DNA from 2 places in the Paraburkholderia sp. BR10141 genome. Region 2 is predicted to be linked to the other one. Evidence: riboswitches for the same ligand, from Rfam matches in the RefSeq annotation. Region 2 holds a riboswitch; the other holds the start of a gene.
What was found. A riboswitch is a leader RNA that binds a small molecule or an ion and turns the genes downstream of it on or off. The one in region 2 is predicted to bind thiamine pyrophosphate.

Region 1 (4,412 bases), on a different contig from region 2:
CCGTGGCTCAGGATGGCGATGCCGACGAGGCCGAGCGCGACCGCGGCCCATTCGGCCTTTGCCACGCGCCGCCCGGTGACCGCCGAGATCACGGTCGCAAAGAGCGGCACCGTGGCGACCATCACGGCCGCCTTGCCAGTGCCCACGGTACGCATGCCGTAGGCGAGCATGCCGCTCGACAGGCCCACGAGCAGCGTGCCCACCACGCCCGCGTTGCGCACTTCGAGCAGCGTTGGCATGACGGGCCGCCGGCGCATGGCGAAGACGAGCAGGCCGATCCCGGCGAGCAGATTGCGCAAGCCGGAAAGCAGGAGCGGCGGGAAAGAATCGAGCGCGACTTTCACGCCGAGATACGTCGAGCCCCAAACGAAGTAGACGACGGCGAGCGAGAGCGCAACGCGCCCGGTGCGCGATTGCGGCAGCCGTACGGCACGCGCGAAACGCCATAGCGCGGCTGCGACGTGCTGGGCCCCGGCGAATAAAGATTGAGTGTTCACGTGGAAAGGCAAACGGGGAGGCATCGTCAATTCACCGCGGCAGGTGAAAGGCAGGACCGCGGTCGCCCCGGCAGCAAGGTGGCGGGACGTGTGAAGCTCGACGGCATGGTGCAGATGCGCAAAAACGCGAAAAAAAACGGAGTACGAAGGACACCCGGGACGGGCGAAGCGCATTATGCAACAACGCCGGGTGTTGCGGATGCTTTCAGGATGCTTTATGCGCAGCGATTCGTTGCGTGCGCGTCACAGTGTGAGCGGCGCAAGCGAGGACCGTGGATCGCGCACTATATTGCCGTGTAACGGCCGCGTTGCGCCGCGCTGGGAAGACCGTGCTAGCATGACAAAACCTTTCGCTTAACTTTCACCAACCGGATTTCATACACGCCGCTCGCCATGCTTTCGCTCGTTTCGCGTCCCGTATTCGCCTTGCCGCCGCGTCATTTGCGCGGCGCGTCGGCACGCGTACGCGCCGAGCGCGAGCGAACGGCGCCGTGGCCTCTCGACACCCGAGCGCGCGACCTAGCTACTCTCTCCGCTCCGCTTTACGCCGCCCGGCGTCCGCACTGAACCGCCTCCCCCAACCCATCGGAGCCGGTCGGTCGGGCTCCGGGCCGATCCGTTACGCCCCGTTACGCCCCGCTGCGGCCCGCGCCCGATTGCGCGAATTCGCTCCCAGCCCTCGCCGTTACCTCGAATCTTTTCTGGATCGCAAGGAAGACTGCCATGTCGAAGAAAATCCGTTACTTCACCGAACTCGATGTCGCCCGCCTCGAAAAATGCGCCGCCGAACCCGGCGCCGCACCCGCGCGCCAGGCCATGCTCGACGAACTCCTCGAGCACGCCGTGATCGTGGAATCGCGCGACATGGCCGCCAACGTCGTGACGATGAACTCGCAGGTCACGCTCGTGGACGAGCGTAACGGCGCATCCCTCACGTACACCGTCGTCTATCCGCATGAGGCGAACGTCGACGCCGGGCGCCTGAACGTGTTCTCACCCGCGGGTCTCGCGCTCCTCGGCGCGAAACGCGGCAACGCCGTGCGCTTCACGACGCCGGGCGGCGCGGTCGAAACCCTGAAGATCGAGCGCATCCTGTTTCAGCCGGAAGCTTCGAAGGATTTCACGCTGTAAGCTGGGGCCACACTACACATCGCGATACCCCGCGCCTGGCACATCGCGCGCGAGATGGCACTTGCCAGATCGTCGCAGCGCGGTGTATCGTTTGGCCTTGCTTACGCGGGGGTCCTGCGTCATGCGCCGCATCGAACGAAAGTCGTGCAGCGTATTTCGCGGGTGAGAAATACCCTTTGAACCTGATCTGGATAATGCCAGCGCAGGGAAGCGTCCGGACTTCGCAACATCGCTCAGCGCCTCACCTCATCACAGCGAAGTCCGTCCACGTTCCGTCTCGTCTCCTGCTAAGCCGCTGTTCCCACTTTGCTTTGCATGGAGAGAGAGACGCATGAACGCGAATCCGAAGTTCATTTCCGCCAACGCGCACGTCGACGAAGCCGCGATCGCGCCGCTGCCCAATTCCCGCAAGATCTACGTGACCGGTTCGCAGCCCGATATCCGCGTGCCGATGCGCGAGATCACGCAGGCGGATACGCCCACGGGCTTCGGCGGCGAGAAGAATCCGCCGATCTACGTCTACGACACCTCGGGTCCGTACACCGACCCTGAAGCGAAGATCGACATTCGTGAGGGCCTGCCTGCGCTGCGTCAGGGCTGGATCGAAAAGCGCGGCGACACCGAAGCGCTGCCGGGCCTCTCCTCCGAATACGGCCGCGAGCGCGCCGCCGACCCAGCGACGGCCGAACTGCGCTTCCCCGGCCTGCACCGCACGCCGCGCCGCGCGAAGGCCGGCAAGAACGTCACGCAGATGCACTACGCGCGCCAGGGCATCATCACGCCGGAGATGGAATACATCGCGATTCGCGAGAACCAGCGCCGCGCCGAGTATCTGGAAAGCCTCAGGGCGAGTGGCCCGAACGGCGCGAAGCTCGCGGCGATGATGGGCCGCCAGCATCCGGGCCAGGCGTTCGGCGCAGCCGCTTTCGGCGAGAACGCGCTCAAGGCAATCACGCCCGAGTTCGTGCGCGACGAAATCGCGCGCGGCCGCGCGATCATTCCGGCGAACATCAACCACCCGGAAAGCGAGCCGATGATCATCGGCCGCAACTTCCTCGTGAAGATCAACGCGAACATCGGCAATTCGGCGGTCACTTCGTCGATCGGCGAAGAAGTCGACAAGATGACGTGGGCGATCCGCTGGGGCGGCGACACGGTCATGGACCTCTCGACCGGCAAGCACATTCACGAAACGCGCGAGTGGATCATCCGCAACTCGCCAGTGCCGATCGGCACGGTGCCGATCTACCAGGCGCTCGAAAAGGTCAACGGCAAAGCCGAAGACCTCACGTGGGAAATGTTCCGCGACACGCTCATCGAGCAGGCCGAGCAGGGCGTGGACTACTTCACGATTCACGCGGGCGTGCGCCTGCAATACGTGCCGCTCACCGCGAACCGCATGACGGGCATCGTCTCGCGCGGCGGCTCGATCATGGCCAAGTGGTGTCTCGCGCATCACAAGGAGTCCTTCATTTATGAGCATTTCGAAGAGATCTGCGAAATCATGAAGGCATACGACGTGAGCTTCTCGCTCGGCGACGGCCTGCGTCCCGGCTCGATCTACGACGCCAATGACGAAGCGCAACTCGGCGAACTGAAGACGCTTGGCGAGCTCACGCAGATCGCGTGGAAGCACGACGTGCAGGTGATGATCGAAGGCCCGGGCCACGTGCCGATGCAGCTCATCAAGGAGAACATGGATCTCCAGCTCGACTGGTGCAAGGAAGCGCCCTTCTACACGCTCGGGCCGCTCACCACCGACATCGCGCCGGGCTACGACCATATCACCTCGGGCATCGGCGCTGCGATGATTGGCTGGTTCGGCACGGCCATGCTCTGCTATGTCACGCCGAAGGAACACCTGGGCCTGCCCAACAAGGACGACGTGAAGGAAGGCATCATCACGTACAAGCTCGCGGCGCATGCGGCCGATCTCGCGAAGGGTCACCCGGGCGCGCAGGTGCGCGACAACGCACTGTCGAAGGCGCGCTTCGAGTTCCGCTGGGAAGACCAGTTCAACCTCGGCCTCGATCCGGACAAGGCGCGCGAGTTCCACGACGAAACGCTGCCGAAGGACTCGGCCAAGGTCGCGCACTTCTGCTCGATGTGCGGCCCGCACTTCTGCTCGATGAAGATCACCCAGGACGTGCGCGACTTCGCGGCCAGGCAAGGCGTGAGCGACGACGAGGCCCTCAAGAAGGGCATGGAAGTGAAGGCGGTCGAGTTCATCAAGCAAGGCGCCGAAATCTATCAGCGCCAGTAAGCGCTGACTTCGGGCTGACTCAGGGCTCACTACGCCCCGGCGGGCGCTCGCCGCCCGCCGAAACATTTACTAACGATTCCCACAACTCTCTGACAAGCGCACACACCCTGATACGGGTCGCGTGGCTAGCATGAGGGTGTCGAAGGCGCAGCGTGCGTGCCAGCGCACGCCGCACCGCACACTCGAACGCATCATGCGTAGGGAGTCGAAAAATGAATACGCTCAAACGTGCACGCACGCTACCCACGGTGACGACACTCATCGCCGTGCTGGGCAGTCTCGGCGCTTGCGACAACATGTCGAGACGCGACCGCGATACGGTGATCGGCGCGGGCGTGGGTGGCGTGGCCGGCGCGGCGATCGGCGGCAATGCGCTCTCGACCGTGGGCGGCGCAGCGGTCGGTGGCGTGATCGGCAATCAGGTGGGCAAGTAAGCGTTAGCGCCAGTACGGATCGACGATGCGGCTGCACGACGGGCTGCACGATCGAAGCGACGGCACAGAACAGAAATGACACGACAG
Region 2 (4,412 bases):
GCCGACCGGGTCGGGCTGCAGCGTGTAGTCGTCGCCGATCAGTTCGAGCTTGATCCAGTCGGTTTCGAAGACTTCGCGCGCCATGTGCGCCGTCGTCACCGCCTCGTTGACGGTGAGGCAGCCGGCCGTGTTCGGCAGGAGCGGCACGCCGTGGCGCTTGAGCAGATCGAAGAAGCCGGCCTCGGCGGTGCCCTCGTTCATCTGGCGGCGCAGCGCGACGGTGATCATGCCGGGGCGCGCGGCAGCCATGGAGTCGGCGAGCGATTGCAGCGACGGATAGCGTGACGTGCCGAGCAGCACGCGGCTCGCGAAGGTTTCGCCGTAGAGCGTGAGCGCGTCGGCAGTGGTTGTGGTGGTCATGGGTTGGAATCCTTGGCGGTGTCGTGAACGCGCTCGCCGTGTATGCGATGCGCGCGACCGGTGGCCTGGGCGAGCGAGGCTCAGCCGCCGGCCACGGGGCTCACGACGTCGAGGCGGTCGCCCGCCTGGAGCGAGCGCGCGCCATGCTGGGTACGCGCCACGAAATCGCCGTTCAGCGCGACGGCGAACGGCGGACGCGCGCCGAATGCGGTGAGCGCATCGGCGACAGTCGCGCCTTCGGGCAGCGTGATCGGCTTCTGGTTGATATGAATGTCCATGGCAAATGCGTTCTCAAACTGCGGATTATTTCTGGTGAAGCGTCAGGCCGGCTCGTGCGCGCCCTGCGCGTGCAGCATGTCACCCCATCGCGACGCGCGGCGCAGCGACTCGAAGGAATCGGCATCGCTCACACGGGCATCGAGCAGCGCCTGGGCGAAGCGCGCGGCTTCGTCGGCGACTTCCGGCGCGATCATGAAGCCGTGCCGATAGAGACCGTTCACACGCAGCGTGGTCTTGCCGTCCCAGATGAGCGCCGGGCGGTGGTCGGGCAGCGTCGGGCGGCACTGCGTGTTCAACTCGAGGATGCGCGCCTCGCCGAACGCCGGATGCACCGCGAACGCCGCGCTCAGCAGTTCGAGCGCCGAGCGCACGCTCACCGGCGAGCGGTCCTCGCCTTCGATCTCGGTCGCGCCGATCACGAAGACATCGTGTTCCTTGGGCGCGATATAGAGCGGATAGCGCGGATGCAGGAGCCGCACCGGGCGCGTGAGCGTGATGCCCGGCGCGTGCACGCGCGCGACTTCGCCGCGAATGCCGCGCAACCCCGGCAGCGCAGGTTTGGCGCCCAGCCCGCGGCAATCGATCGTCACGCGCGCGGGCGGCGGATTGGCCTCGTCGACCGTGGTGTGCCAGTGGGTTTCCACGCCGCGCGCAGCGAGCCCCGCCGCCAGAGCGGCCAGGGCCTGGCGATTGTCGAGCTGGCCCTCGCCTTCGAGCAGCCAGCCGCGCGCGAAGCGCCCCGCGAGCGCCGGTTCGGCGGCGTCGAGCTGCGCACCGGCGAGCGCGACGAAGTTGGCATCGGCGAGAGAACGCGGCGCGTTGGCGCGCACGCGGCGCTCGAAGAGCGGCGCTTCGGTGCGATCGGCGCTATGCCAGACCACGAGCGTGCCGTTGCGCTGGAAGAACACGGGCTCCGGCAACTCGGCCAGAATGCGCGGCCAGGTTTCGAGCGATGCGACGCCCAGCTCGGTAATGAGCATTTCGGCGACGGCAGCCTCCGCGAGCGGCGCGAGCATGGCCGCCGCGACCCAGGCTGCGGCTTCGCCGCCTTCGGGGCCGCCGCGCTCGTAAAGCGCGACGCGATGGCCCTCGCCGGCCAGACGCCATGCGACGAGCCGGCCGCTCAGGCCGCCGCCGAGCACGGCGAAGTCGGGCACGCTGCCCACGTCAGGGTTGCGGGCGCGGCTCATGACGACGCTCCGTCACGCAAGGCGAACGGCAAGGCGAACGCGATAAGAATCGGGGAACAAAGAGAATAGGCGGTCATCGTATCCTTTCCGTACGGCAGCAGCAGACGTACCCAAGGACGAAACCGGCTGGCAAGGCCGACCGTGGAGGCTATGCGGCGCAGACGGCCCGATACGGAATGCGTATACGAACCCAGGCGCCCAAAGCGCAGCCCGGCGGGAATCCTGGCGCCCCCGCCTTTTCAAAACCCAGGCTGGGCGCTCCGGTAAGACTTTCTGGAAACTTCCCGCGCCGGTATTACCCGGATCGGGTGCAAAGGGTTTCTCTCAGCCTCACTGGCGGCATGCCCGGCATACCGGTGAAGCACCCCTGTTTCGTCAACGACGATTAGACCACAAAACGCGCGCGGCCCGCAAACCTCGGCGGAACCGGGGGGCGTGGTCTGGCACAATGCCCTGAACCCGCCTCTTTCGCCTCGCGAGCCCGCGCGGTGAGACAATGAGCGCCACGCTACGGCGGCGCCAGCGTGCGCTTTTGTCTCCACGCCTCGCGCCGGTTTTGGCTCCGCCTGTGGCCCGTTAAGACTCACTTAAGCGCCCGACGACAGAATCGCTGCAAAAATCGCTGCAACGCTGCCGCCGTGCGGCGCGCGGCGCATGCCCCCAGCGGGCCGCCACACCTTCAGGACGCACATGACCAACCAACCTGCCCGCGCCACGCCCGATCAGAACGAGCATCAGAAGATCACCGCGTGGAGCCTGATCAAGCCCTACTGGGTCTCCGAGGAACGCTGGATCGCCTGGGGCCTGCTCGTCGCGATCATCGTGATGAACCTGCTCGTCGTGTGGATCAACGTGCGCCTGAACGGCTGGAGCGCGGAGTTCTACAACGCGTTGCAGGCCAAGGACGTCAAGCGCTTCCCGCCGCTGTTGATGACCTTCACCGAACTGGCGTTCGGCTTCATCATCCTCGCGGTGTATGGCCGCTATCTGCGCCAGATGCTCGGCTTTCGCTGGCGTCAGTGGCTCACCACGCGGTTCCTGAACGAGTGGCTCGGCAAGGGCGCGTTCTACCGCATCGAGCGCGACCGCCTCGCCGACAACCCCGACCAGCGGATCAGCGACGACCTCCAGTCGTTCGCCACGACCACGCTCTCGCTCACGCTCGACCTGCTCTCGACGGTCGTCACGCTCATCTCGTTCATCACGATCCTGTGGACGCTCGCGGGCGCGCTCACCGTCACGCTGGGCGGGCAGCCACTCGCGATTCCGGGCTACATGGTGTGGGCCGCGGCGCTCTATGCCGTGTTCGGCTCGCTCGTGATCCAGAAGGTCGGCCACCCGCTCGTGTCGATCAACTACCAGCAACAAAAGGTGGAAGCGGACTTCCGCTTCGGCCTGATCCGCCTGCGCGAAAACGCCGAGCAGATCGCCCTCTACGACGGCATGGACACCGAGCGCAGCAACGCGCAGGGCCTCTTCGCGCACATCAAGGACAACTGGTGGCGCGTGATGAAATACACGAAGCGCCTCACCTTCGTGCTGAGCTTCTACGGCCAGATCGCCATCATCTTCCCGCTCGTGGTGGCCGCGCCGCGCTACTTCGCGGGCGCCTTCACGTTCGGCGTGCTGATGCAGATCTCGCAGGCGTTCGGCACCGTGAGCGACTCGTTCTCGTGGTTCATCAACAGTTACTCCACGCTGGTCGAATGGCGCGCTACCGTGAATCGTCTGCGCGAATTCGTGCGTGTGGTGCACTCGCCGCGTCTGAAGGAATCGGTCTCGCCCGCCACCGAGCACGGCGGCATCAACCTGCACTTCATCGACAACAACGAGCTCGCCACCGAGCATCTCAAGCTCTCGCTGCCCAACGGCACGCCGCTCTCGGAAGTGCGCGACATCGCCATCAAGCCGGGCTCGCGCTGGCTCGTGCGCGGCCCCTCGGGCGCAGGCAAGAGCACGCTGATGCGCGCGCTCGCGGGCCTCTGGCCCTTCGGCGAAGGCTCGATCGACGCGCCTGTCGATGCGCGCATGATGTTCATCCCGCAGCAGAGCTATCTGCCCATCGGCACGCTCAAGGCGGCGCTCACCTACCCCTCGCCCGCCGACGACTACAGCGACGAAGACTGCCGCGAAGCGCTGCGCGCCTGCCGCCTCGAAGAGTACGTGGATCGTCTCGCCGAGTCGGCGCACTGGACGCGCGTGCTCTCGCCGGGCGAGCAGCAACGCCTTGCGGGCGCGCGCGTGCTGCTGCACAAGCCCGACTATCTGTTCCTCGACGAAGCGACGAGCGCGCTCGACCCCGACAACGAAAGCCGTCTCTACAAGCTGTTCATGGAACGTCTGCCCAAGGCAGCGATCGTGAGCGTCGCGCACCGTGAGTCGCTCGCGGCGTACCACCACGAAACGCTCGAGATCGAGCGCATGCCCGAAGAGCGGGTTGCCGCGTGAGCGCAAGCGCGCTGCGCGTCGTGCTGATCACGGGCGCGGGCTCGGGCATCGGCGCGGCGCTCGCGCGTCGCCTCGCGGCGCCGGGTGTAGCGTTGATGCTGCACACGCGCGGCGCGGATGAGGCATCGCGCGCCC

Region 1: linked by a shared signal. The riboswitch ahead of thiC (phosphomethylpyrimidine synthase ThiC) and the one ahead of ACOJB8_RS28405 (FAD-dependent oxidoreductase) in region 2 are both predicted to bind thiamine pyrophosphate.

What each region holds. Positions count from the first base shown of each region.
Region 1 is NZ_JBMIQH010000029.1:45,752-50,163, reverse strand. Features, by position in the region: gene ACOJB8_RS30835 (EamA family transporter) at 1-497, opposite strand, end outside; gene ACOJB8_RS30830 (GreA/GreB family elongation factor) at 1,221-1,628, shown strand; TPP riboswitch at 1,726-1,855, shown strand; gene thiC (phosphomethylpyrimidine synthase ThiC) at 1,960-3,891, shown strand; gene ACOJB8_RS30820 (glycine zipper 2TM domain-containing protein) at 4,104-4,325, shown strand.
Region 2 is NZ_JBMIQH010000024.1:74,402-78,813, reverse strand. Features, by position in the region: gene ACOJB8_RS28415 (thiazole synthase) at 1-360, opposite strand, end outside; gene thiS (sulfur carrier protein ThiS) at 441-638, opposite strand; gene ACOJB8_RS28405 (FAD-dependent oxidoreductase) at 681-1,829, opposite strand; TPP riboswitch at 2,094-2,208, opposite strand; gene ACOJB8_RS28400 (ABC transporter ATP-binding protein/permease) at 2,520-4,277, shown strand; gene ACOJB8_RS28395 (SDR family NAD(P)-dependent oxidoreductase) at 4,274-4,412, shown strand, end outside.